DNA from 3 places in the Ochrobactrum sp. AP1BH01-1 genome. Region 3 is predicted to be linked to each of the others. Evidence: riboswitches for the same ligand, from Rfam matches in the RefSeq annotation. Region 3 holds a riboswitch; each other region holds the start of a gene.

Region 1 (3,274 bases), on a different contig from region 3:
ACCAATCAGGGCCGCCGCAGGCAGCAGCCTGCCGTGACGCACCCCGACCACCATTCGCGCTGCGTGGGGAATGACAAGCCCGATGAAACCGACGGAGCCCACGATGGAAACCATCACAGCCGTCATCATGGCGCTGACACCAATCAGCACGGCATAGACGCGACGCACCGGTATGCCGAGCGAAGCAGCGGATTCCGTTCCGAAGGTAAAAGCGTCGAGGGCGCGCGCATGCCACAGGCAAACGACAAGACCGACGAGGCACGCTGGCAGCGCAAGCGCCGCGTCGGGCCAGCGCACGCCGGAAAGGTTGCCCAGGAGCCAGAACATGATACCGCGGGCCTGTTCCGCATTTGCAGCCTTGGTGACGATGAATGACGTCAGCGCATTGAAAAGCTGCGAACCGGCAATACCGGCAAGGATGATCGCGCTGCTGCCTCGCCCTGCCCTCAGCGCCAGCAGTGACACAAGGCAGAAAGCGACGATGGCGCCGATGAACGCGCCCAGCGAAAGCGTCAGCACGCCAGCGCCGATGCCGAGAATGGCCACACCGACAGCCCCCGTCGAAGCACCTGCGGAAATGCCCAGAATATACGGATCGGCCAGCGAATTGCGCAGCAGCGACTGCAGGATAACGCCGGATATTGCCAGCGACGCGCCGCAACATGCGGCAATGACGGCGCGGCTCAGGCGATAGCTCCACACGATCCCCTCATCAATGGGTTCGAGCGGGTATCCGGCGTTCCAAATCCGGTTGGCTACAGTCTTCGCCACCACGTCGAGCGGTATCGCCGTTTCACCTATCGCGGCCCCAAGCCAAAGGGCGAGAAGAAGCAGGGCAAGCGAAAGGGTCAGGAAAAGCGCGCCGGAGCGTGTTTTTCTCTTCTGGCGGAAGCCTGTTATCGCTACCCGCACCGTCACTTGTTCAGGTCCGAGGCGGCAATATCGGCGGCAAGCGTTTCGATGCCTTCGACTACGCGAAGCGAAGTGCTCATCGACTGTGCATCCATGTCGAAGACATGCCTGTCCTTCACCGCAGGCATCAGCTTCGTGACAGCATCATTGTCAAGAAACTGGTGCTTGACGGCAATGTCGTCAGCCGGATAACGGCGGCGATCCAGCTTTGCGGCAACGATCATCGACGGGTTCGACTTCGCAATCGTTTCCCAGCCGACCGTCGGCCATTCTTCTTCGCTGTCGATGACATTCTTGATGCCGAGGGCCGAAAGAATATAGGCTGGCGCACCGAACTTGCCCGCCACATAAGGATCGGCGTCGACCTGTGCACTGGAGAACCAGACGACGGCGGAAAGATTTTCGTCCCTGGATGCAATTTTCTCTCGGGCCGCGATCTCGCGGGCTTTCAGGTCAGCGACAAGCTTTTCGCCACGGTCCTGCACATTGAAGATTTCAGCCAGTTCAGTGATTTCCCGATAGACAATGTCCATTGTAAACGCCGCAGTGCGAACGCCATCGCCACCGCCGGAATTGTCCTTGCCGACGCAATCGGAGGGCGACGTGTAGGCCGGAATGCCAAGCTCCTCGAACTGTTCCGGCTTCGCCACAATACCCGTCGGGCCGACATGCCACTGGAAATCCGCCGTCACGATATCCGGCTTTTCGGCCAGAATGCTTTCAAAGCTCGGATCGTTGTCAGCAAGCCGCTTTACCTTGGCGTTCACGTCTTCAAATCCTTTGAGAACGGGACCGAACCACACCGCTGTGCCGACGACCTTGTCACCCAATCCAAGGCTGTAGAGAATTTCTGCGCTGCTCTGGCCGACAGCAACCGCGCGGGCGGGTGCGCGCTTGAACGTCACCTCGCGACCGCAATTCTTCAATGTCAGCGGATATTGCGTTTCCGCTGCCTGTGCAGCCGGACCGCCTGCAAGGAATACGAGCGCGCAGAAGGAGGCACGAAACGGCATTTTGCCGAAAATCTTCATAGGAATCCCCGAAAATGATAAGAGAAACGAGCCCTGTCAGGCGACGGACAAAATCCGGCACGAAAGACGGACAGGCATATCCGGGGGCATGTCGAAATCATGCGATGACGATGGGAGAAAGCGTCCTGCGACGCGAAAAACTGTCATAACCGGCTCCTGCTCCGGGCATCCCCGCCCGTGACAATGGACAACACTAGACGGCAGGTCTCCTGGCTCGCGAATATCTGCTGTCCATCTGCCTTCCCGCGCTTCTTCGGCGCAGTGGCATGACGCTTTGAACGTCACGAGGATGAACGGCAATCCGCTTACAGTTGCGGGGGCAGCCACGGTCTTGGCCCCTTTTCGGGTCGTCCTCACCGTGTTCCCTATTAATCCCCTTCGCTCTCGGTCGGGGAACCGTCGTTATACTATTACGTCGCCGCATCGCCGCAGTCAAGCGCATCTGGGGCGCTGTTTCGGCTTGGAAATTCAGGCGATTCGAAATCGCGTCACCTAAATTGCGGCCAAACTATTGTCGCATATGCTGGCCTATTGAATTTGTTTTTGGCAATATCCATGTAGACAACTCCCGCTAGAGGAGCGGGACTTGGGGAGGGCCGCCGCAGGGCGGCAATACATTCCGTTGGGAGGACATATGCGTAGATTTATTCTGGCCCTGACGTCGGTAGCGGCGTTGGCTATGGCAGGCTCTGCTTCGGCAGAAGACTACAAGGTGCTTGCACCCGCGGCTCCAGGCGGCGGCTGGGACCAGACGGCGCGCACGATGCAGAGCGTGCTTCAGGACGAAAAGATTTCCGGCAGTGTACAGGTCATCAACGTTCCGGGTGCAGGCGGCACCATCGGTCTCGCGCAGTTCGTGAACCAGAACAAGGGCGATCCGAGCCAGCTCATCGTCGGCGGCTATGTCATGGTCGGCGCGATCCTGACCAACAAATCGCCAGTTACGCTTGATGAGATCACGCCGATTGCACGCCTTACCGGCGAGTATGAAGCCATCGTCGTTCCGGCTTCTTCCGACATTCAGAACCTTGGCGACCTTGCAGCAAAGCTGAAAGCTGATCCAGGCTCCGTTTCCTGGGGCGGCGGCTCCGCTGGCGGCACCGATCACATCACCGCAGGCCTTTTTGCCAAGGCGGCAGGCGTCGATCCGACCAAGGTCAATTACATTGCCTTCTCCGGCGGCGGCGAAGCCCTTGCGGCCATTCTCGGCAATCAGGTGACTGTCGGCATTTCCGGCTATGGCGAATTTGAACCCCAGATCAAGGCCGGCACGCTGCGCATCATCGGCATTTCGAGCGACGAGCGCGTGGAAGGCATCGACGCCCCCACCT
Region 2 (3,274 bases), on a different contig from region 3:
CTGGCCAAGCTCTTCGATTTCGGAAGCAATGCTGCGGAAATGGAAAGCTTTGGTCTTCTTCCCGGTTGGCTGTTCAACAGCGCGACCCTGCTTTTGCAAATCATCGGATCGCTGATGATCATCTTCAATCGCGGAACCTGGCTGGCTTGTGGTGCTCTTGCTATCTTCACGTTCCTCACCATTCCCGTTGCGCACCCGTTTTGGGCAAAGGAAGGAGAAGAAGCTTTTCGGGATATGACGGTGGCGCTGGAGCACATATCGCTGATCGGTGGCCTGGCTGTCGTCGCCATTCTATCGCGCAAGGTTTAAACCACTGGACGCACGGATTGCCCTGCCTGTACCTTGCCTGTCGTCTTAACGATAGGCAGGGAGGGCCGCGCATGGATGTGACGATCATAACGGGAGCATCGGATGGTATCGGCGCGGAAACCGCGCGGCAGATCGCCCGGCGCGACCGCGCCAATGCTGCTCTTGTGCTTGCTGCTCGCAATATCGACAAGCTGGAGAGGCTTGCCGCCGAATTGCGGCAACTGGGCAGCTCGGCCCTTGTGATACCCACCGACGTTAAGGATCGCGCTGCCTGCATCGCCCTGATCGACAAGGCGGTTTCCGCCTATGGCCGCATTGACACGCTGATCGTGAATGCCGGCATGTCGGCGCATGCCAATTTTGCCGAGATCAAGCCGGATGATCTCGATTGGATGCATGATTTGATGGAATTGAACTACTGGGGCAGCGTCTGGCCTATCCATGCCGCACTTCCATATCTTGCTGCAAGCAAGGGGCGGATCGTAGCTGTCTCATCCGTTGCCGGATTGATCGGCGTGCCGGGTCGCACTGCCTATAGCGGAACCAAGTTCGCTCTTTCCGGGTTTTGTGAAGCACTTCGCGCGGAACTGGAACCGAGCGGCATATCGGTAACGATCGTCTATCCGGGTGTCGTCAAAACGGACATTCGCAAAGTTGGCTACAGCGCAAGCGGTGCCGCTTTGGGAACGAGCGGCGTGCTTGAGGACGACATGATGCCGGTCGAGGAAGCCGTGCGGCTGATGCTAGCGGGCGTTCAGGCGCGCAAACGCGAAGTGTTGATGACTCGGCAGATGCGGTCGGGGCGCTGGTTGAAGCTTATAGCGCCCGCTCTGGTGGACCGCATGGCGCTCAAGGCTATCAAGCCCGAGTTCAGGCCGAAACCGATCAACCCCGCAAAATAGACAGCGATAATTCTGCCATTCGTAGGGTTGCCGGAATGGTCCGCTAGTTTTTACGCCTTGTTTCTGACTATCTATTGACGAGTTTTTAACTTTAGCTACTATATATAGTGTTCTAGGTTCTTTCGATTCGTCGGATCGAAAGCTAAGACGGGAATCCGGTGGGTTTCATCCATGATGGATGCAGCAAAGCCGGAGCTGCCCCCGCAACTGTAAGCGGAGAGTTCTGTCCATCACGTCACTGGCTTTGGCTGGGAAGGCGGACAGGACGTTGATCCGTGAGCCAGGAGACCTGCCTTGAACGAGTACGTCCACGGGCGGGGTGTCCGGTTGGCGCGCAATCTTATATGGCAAGCTTTGCCTTGCCGGTTGCTGCCCCGAACTTCCCGCTTTGTTTTTACGCATTATCCTAAGCAAAGCCGCTTCGTACTTTTGCTGGGATGTAGCTTCGGGGTGAAGTCCATGTTCAGTTTATTCAGTTTCAGTTCGGGTCCTCCTTTCGAGTTATAGTTTATGCGATCCGGCTGCTTATTCGCGGCTGGCCGATCCCCTGTTCCATCTCCTTTGACGCGCATTTTGCGATGCGCGAACGGTTTTTTGCGTCCTCCCAACCAGCGAGAAAAAAATGAACGTCACCGTTTACAGCAAGCCCGCCTGCGTCCAGTGCACGGCTACCACACGCGCCCTTGATCGCCAGGGCATCGAATATGAGATCATCGATATTTCCGCGGATGCCGATGCTTTCCATCTCGTTCAGGGCATGGGCTACCGCCAGGTGCCGGTGGTTGTGGCGGGAGAATCCCATTGGGCGGGTTTCCGGCCCGATATGATCAGCACCCTCGCCTGAGGGCCGCGGTTTCATGAGCCTGATCGTCTATTTCTCCAGCCGGTCGGAGAATACGCACCGGTTTGTTGAACGGCTTGGAATGCGGTCGAACCGCATTCCGATGGACGGTTCGGGCGGGTTGCAGGTGCGCGAGCCATTTGTGCTCGTCACGCCCACTTATGGCGGAGGCGGTTCCAAGGGCGCTGTCCCCAAGCCTGTGATCCGCTTCCTCAACGACGAGAGCAACCGCTCTTTCATCCGCGGCGTCATCGCCGCGGGAAACAGCAATTTCGGCGAGGCTTTCTGTATCGCCGGCAACATTATCTCCGCCAAATGTCAGGTTCCCTATCTCTACCGCTTCGAGCTTCTGGGGACCGATCAGGACATAGGCAATGTCAAAAACGGGATGGAACGATTTTGGACACGGCAGACACGACCCTGATCCGGGAGCGCGAAGCACGGCCAGTGCCGCAGCAGGATGCGGCTCCAGTGGCAATTTCCAGCAGCAAACCGCCAAAATCCTCGGACGGGCTGGATTATCATGCGCTCAATGCAATGCTGAACCTTTACGATGACGAGGGCAGAATCCAGCTTGACCGCGACCGGCAAGCCGCACGGCAATACTTTCTCCAGCACGTGAACCAGAACACGGTCTTTTTCCATAACCTGCGGGAAAAGCTCGATTATCTGGTAAACGAAGGCTATTATGAGCAGGAAGTGCTGGATCAGTATTCCTTCAACTTCGTGCGCGATCTTTTCGAAGAATCCTATGCAAAGAAATTCCGGTTTCCGACCTTTCTCGGCGCGTTCAAATATTACACCAGCTATACGCTGAAAACATTCGACGGAAAGCGCTATCTGGAGCGTTATGAAGACCGCGTCTGCATGGTGGCGCTGGCGCTGGGGCGCGGCAATGAACAACTCGCCCGCGATGTGATGGAAGAGATTATTTCGGGCCGTTACCAGCCTGCGACGCCGACTTTCCTCAATGCAGGCAAGAAGCAGCGCGGCGAGCTCGTATCCTGTTTTCTGCTGCGGATAGAGGACAATATGGAGTCGATCGGGCGCTCCATCAATTCAGCTTTGCAATTATCGAAGCGGGGAGGTGGCGTCGCCTTGAGCCTCACCAATATCCGCGAGGCGGGCGCGCCCATCAAGCAGATACAGAACCAGTCATCGGGCATCATTCCGGTGATGAAGCTTCTGGAGGATTCCTTTTCCTACGCCAATCAGTTGGGCG
Region 3 (3,274 bases):
AAACAGGCGGGCTGAGATGCGGATATCCAACATAGTCCAGCTTGGCGTGAAGGAACTGCGCGGTCTCGCACGCGACCCGATGCTGCTGATCCTGATTGTTTATGCCTTTACGCTTGCAATCTATACAGCATCGAAGGCGATGCCTGAAACGCTCAACAATGCGGCGATAGCGATTGTCGACGAGGACCAGTCACCGGTTTCGAGCCGGATCACGACAGCATTCTATCCGCCATATTTCGTGCCTCCGCAGCTGATTTCATCCTATGAAATGGATGCGCGGATGGATGAAGGGCTGGATACATTCGCGCTCAACATCCCGCCGAATTTTCAGCGGGACCTTCTGGCGGGGCGTTCACCGACGATCCAGCTCAATGTCGACGCGACGCGGATGAGCCAGGCCTTTACCGGTGGCGGTTATGTGCAGGCGATTGTGACGAGCGAGGTGAACGAATTTCTCAATCGCTATCGCGGCGGCGCACAAACGCCTGTCGAACTCAATCTCAGGGCGAGGTTCAATCAGGATTTGAACAAGGGGTGGTTCGGGGCGATCAACAATGTGATTTCATCCGTCACAATGCTGTCGATTATCCTGACGGGCGCGGCCCTTATTCGCGAGCGTGAACACGGAACCATAGAACATCTGCTGGTGATGCCGGTAACGCCGGTCGAAATCATGGTCAGCAAGATATGGTCGATGGGGCTTGTCGTGCTGGCTGCTTCGGCCTTTGCATTGGTGTTTGTAGTTCAGGGTCTGCTTGCCGTTCCCATCTATGGGTCGGTATTGCTGTTTCTGGTTGGTGCAGCGCTTCAGCTTTTCGCGACCACCAGTCTCGGCATATTTCTGGCGACGGCGGCTGGTTCCATGCCTCAGTTTGGAATGTTGCTGATGCTGGTGCTTCTGCCGTTGCAAGTGCTTTCTGGGGGGACAACGCCGCGCGAAAGCATGCCAGAGATCATCCAGACAATCATGCTGGCAGCGCCGAATACGCATTTCGTCATATTGGCGCAGTCGATCCTGTTTCGCGGAGCAGGCCTTGGTGTCGTCTGGCCGCAATTTCTGGCTCTTATCGTCATCGGCTCGGTGCTGTTCTATTTCGCGCTCCAGCGTTTCCGCGCATTCCTGCGATAGAAAAATCTTTTCAAAACAGGAGGCTGAATCCATTCCTTGCCAATGTGATTCAGTTTTCTGTCCCGGATTGCGCTTCGTCGGAGTTGCGAATCCTTAACCATGTTGCTATCGCAACATCAGGAAACGGTTCCGCTGTTCAGGCGGATGAAAAGGGAACACGGTGAAGCCATTCAGGCCGATGCCGCGACTGCCCCCGCAACTGTAACCGGAGAGCTATCCTCCACAGCCGTGCAAGCGGTGAAAGCCACTGAGAGCTATCGTGCAATCGGGAAGGCGGAGGAAAAGCGATGACCCGGAAGTCAGGAGACCTGCCGTATCTGGTCACCCATGCATGGATACGGGGTGTGTCCAGGCGCGGCTGTCCGTGGCGGTGACATTGTTGAAATGTTGCCGTCGGGACGAAGGGCGTTTAGCGCCAATATCACTTCAACCTGCGGTTCGAGGAAAAGCCGGTATCGGTCTCCGGTCCGGCAGGTTGAGGGAAAAATGCATCTTTTGAAATCATCGGTTCTATTGGTCTCGGCCAGCGTTCTTGCGTTGCCGTCCGCGTCACTTGCTCAAGCATTGCCAGGCAGCGACGGCAGCGTCGTCCTTGATACAATCGTGGTGACGCCTTTGCGCCGCGCGTCTTCGCTGCAGCGTTCGACCTCGTCGGTGACTGTTATCGATTCAGCGGACATCGAGCGATCAGCGGCCCCCGATCTGCAGTCTCTGCTGAAATCCTATAGCGGTATCTCCATCAAGACGAATGGCGGGCAGGGTTCATCATCGGATATTTTTATGCGTGGCATGTCCTCGAAGCAGACGGTTGTTCTCATCAACGGCGTACGCACGGCGTCGGCGACGAGCGGTGCCACCGCACTTGCAAACATTCCTCTGAGTTCCGTTGACCGTGTCGAGATCGCCAAGGGTGCCCATTCGGCGCAATATGGTGCCGATGCCATGGGCGGGGTGATCAATATCATCACCAAGCAGGGGGGCTCTTGTGGCGAACGCTCCTGGTGCGGCAGTCTTTCTACCGGGGTCAGCCATCCATGGGGCGGGTATGCTTCCGGTTCCGTTCAGGGGCGCAGCAATGACGGTGTCGACTATGCTTTCGGCGCAGCCATAATCGGCACGCAAGGATATGACTTCACCACATCGGATGCCTATGGCCATGAGCCGGATCGCGATGGATTTCTACAGGGCTCTTTCAATTTCGCACTGTCGAAAGATTTCGACTGGGGCAAAATCTATGCGGACGGTCTCCTCAGCCGTGGACGCAACCAGTACGACGCGAAGGCGCCGTCCCCGAACCAGGCCGATAGCACGGCATTTACGGGCAAGATCGGAACCCGCATCGATCATACGGCGGACTGGTCATCTACAGTGGAGTTTAGCACCGGTATCGACAGCAGTCGCAATTTCCGGAAAGACGTGAACGGATCTGACCGGTTTGAAACCAAGCGTTATGGAGTGTTTGCCTCGACCGAAAAGAGTTTCGATACCGGCAATGTCAATCATATCGTCACCGCCGGCGTGGAGGCCTATCGCGAGGAGATTAACACCACCATCGCCTATGATCAAACCAGCCGCAATCAGGCTGCAGTATTCGGCCAGTACTCACTGGAGTACGAGGCGCTGCGTTTCGATGGCGGGCTTCGTTATGATCATAACGGGCAGTTCGGCGATGTCGTGACCTATAATCTTGGTGTGAGCTATGAAATTCTGCCCGACCTTGTTTTGCGGTCGTCCTACGCCACAGGCTTCAGGGCGCCGACTTTCAACGAACTTTATTATCCGGGCTTCGCCAATCCTGATCTCCGACCGGAAAAGTCTCGTTCCTTTGAAGTTGGGTTGAACTGGCAGGCAACAGCATCCACAAGCTTCGATATGGCGTTCTACCAGACATGGTTGCGCGATGCGATCATGAGCACCGCGCCATCCTATCTGCCTTACAATGTCGCCAGCGCGAAGGTTACGGGCTTCGAAGCCACGCTGGCGCACCGTTTCGATGATCGTTGGGGTATCAAGGGTTCGGTCGATTTGAAACAGCCCATAGACGAGGATACGGATAAGGATCTTCCCTACCGCGAACGTTTCAAAGCTGTGGCCGAGGTCAATTTTACGCCGATTGAAAAACTCGACCTGACTGCAAGGCTGAAC

What was found. A riboswitch is a leader RNA that binds a small molecule or an ion and turns the genes downstream of it on or off. The one in region 3 is predicted to bind cobalamin.
Region 1: it holds a riboswitch for cobalamin, as region 3 does, so the genes downstream of both, J9800_RS03310 (ABC transporter substrate-binding protein) here and J9800_RS08320 (TonB-dependent receptor domain-containing protein) in region 3, are expected to answer to the same signal.
Region 2: it holds a riboswitch for cobalamin, as region 3 does, so the genes downstream of both, nrdH (glutaredoxin-like protein NrdH) here and J9800_RS08320 (TonB-dependent receptor domain-containing protein) in region 3, are expected to answer to the same signal.

Annotation. Positions count from the first base shown of each region.
Region 1 is NZ_JAGPOU010000001.1:733,451-736,724, forward strand. It holds gene J9800_RS03305 (FecCD family ABC transporter permease) at 1-918, opposite strand, end outside; gene J9800_RS03310 (ABC transporter substrate-binding protein) at 915-1,943, opposite strand; cobalamin riboswitch at 2,126-2,359, opposite strand; gene J9800_RS03315 (Bug family tripartite tricarboxylate transporter substrate binding protein) at 2,578-3,274, shown strand, end outside.
Region 2 is NZ_JAGPOU010000004.1:160,973-164,246, reverse strand. It holds gene J9800_RS15700 (DoxX family protein) at 1-309, shown strand, start outside; gene J9800_RS15695 (SDR family oxidoreductase) at 381-1,211, shown strand; cobalamin riboswitch at 1,309-1,522, shown strand; gene nrdH (glutaredoxin-like protein NrdH) at 1,834-2,055, shown strand; gene nrdI (class Ib ribonucleoside-diphosphate reductase assembly flavoprotein NrdI) at 2,069-2,476, shown strand; gene nrdE (class 1b ribonucleoside-diphosphate reductase subunit alpha) at 2,452-3,274, shown strand, end outside.
Region 3 is NZ_JAGPOU010000002.1:608,092-611,365, reverse strand. It holds gene rbbA (ribosome-associated ATPase/putative transporter RbbA) at 1-15, shown strand, start outside; gene J9800_RS08325 (ABC transporter permease) at 17-1,129, shown strand; cobalamin riboswitch at 1,237-1,459, shown strand; gene J9800_RS08320 (TonB-dependent receptor domain-containing protein) at 1,616-3,274, shown strand, end outside.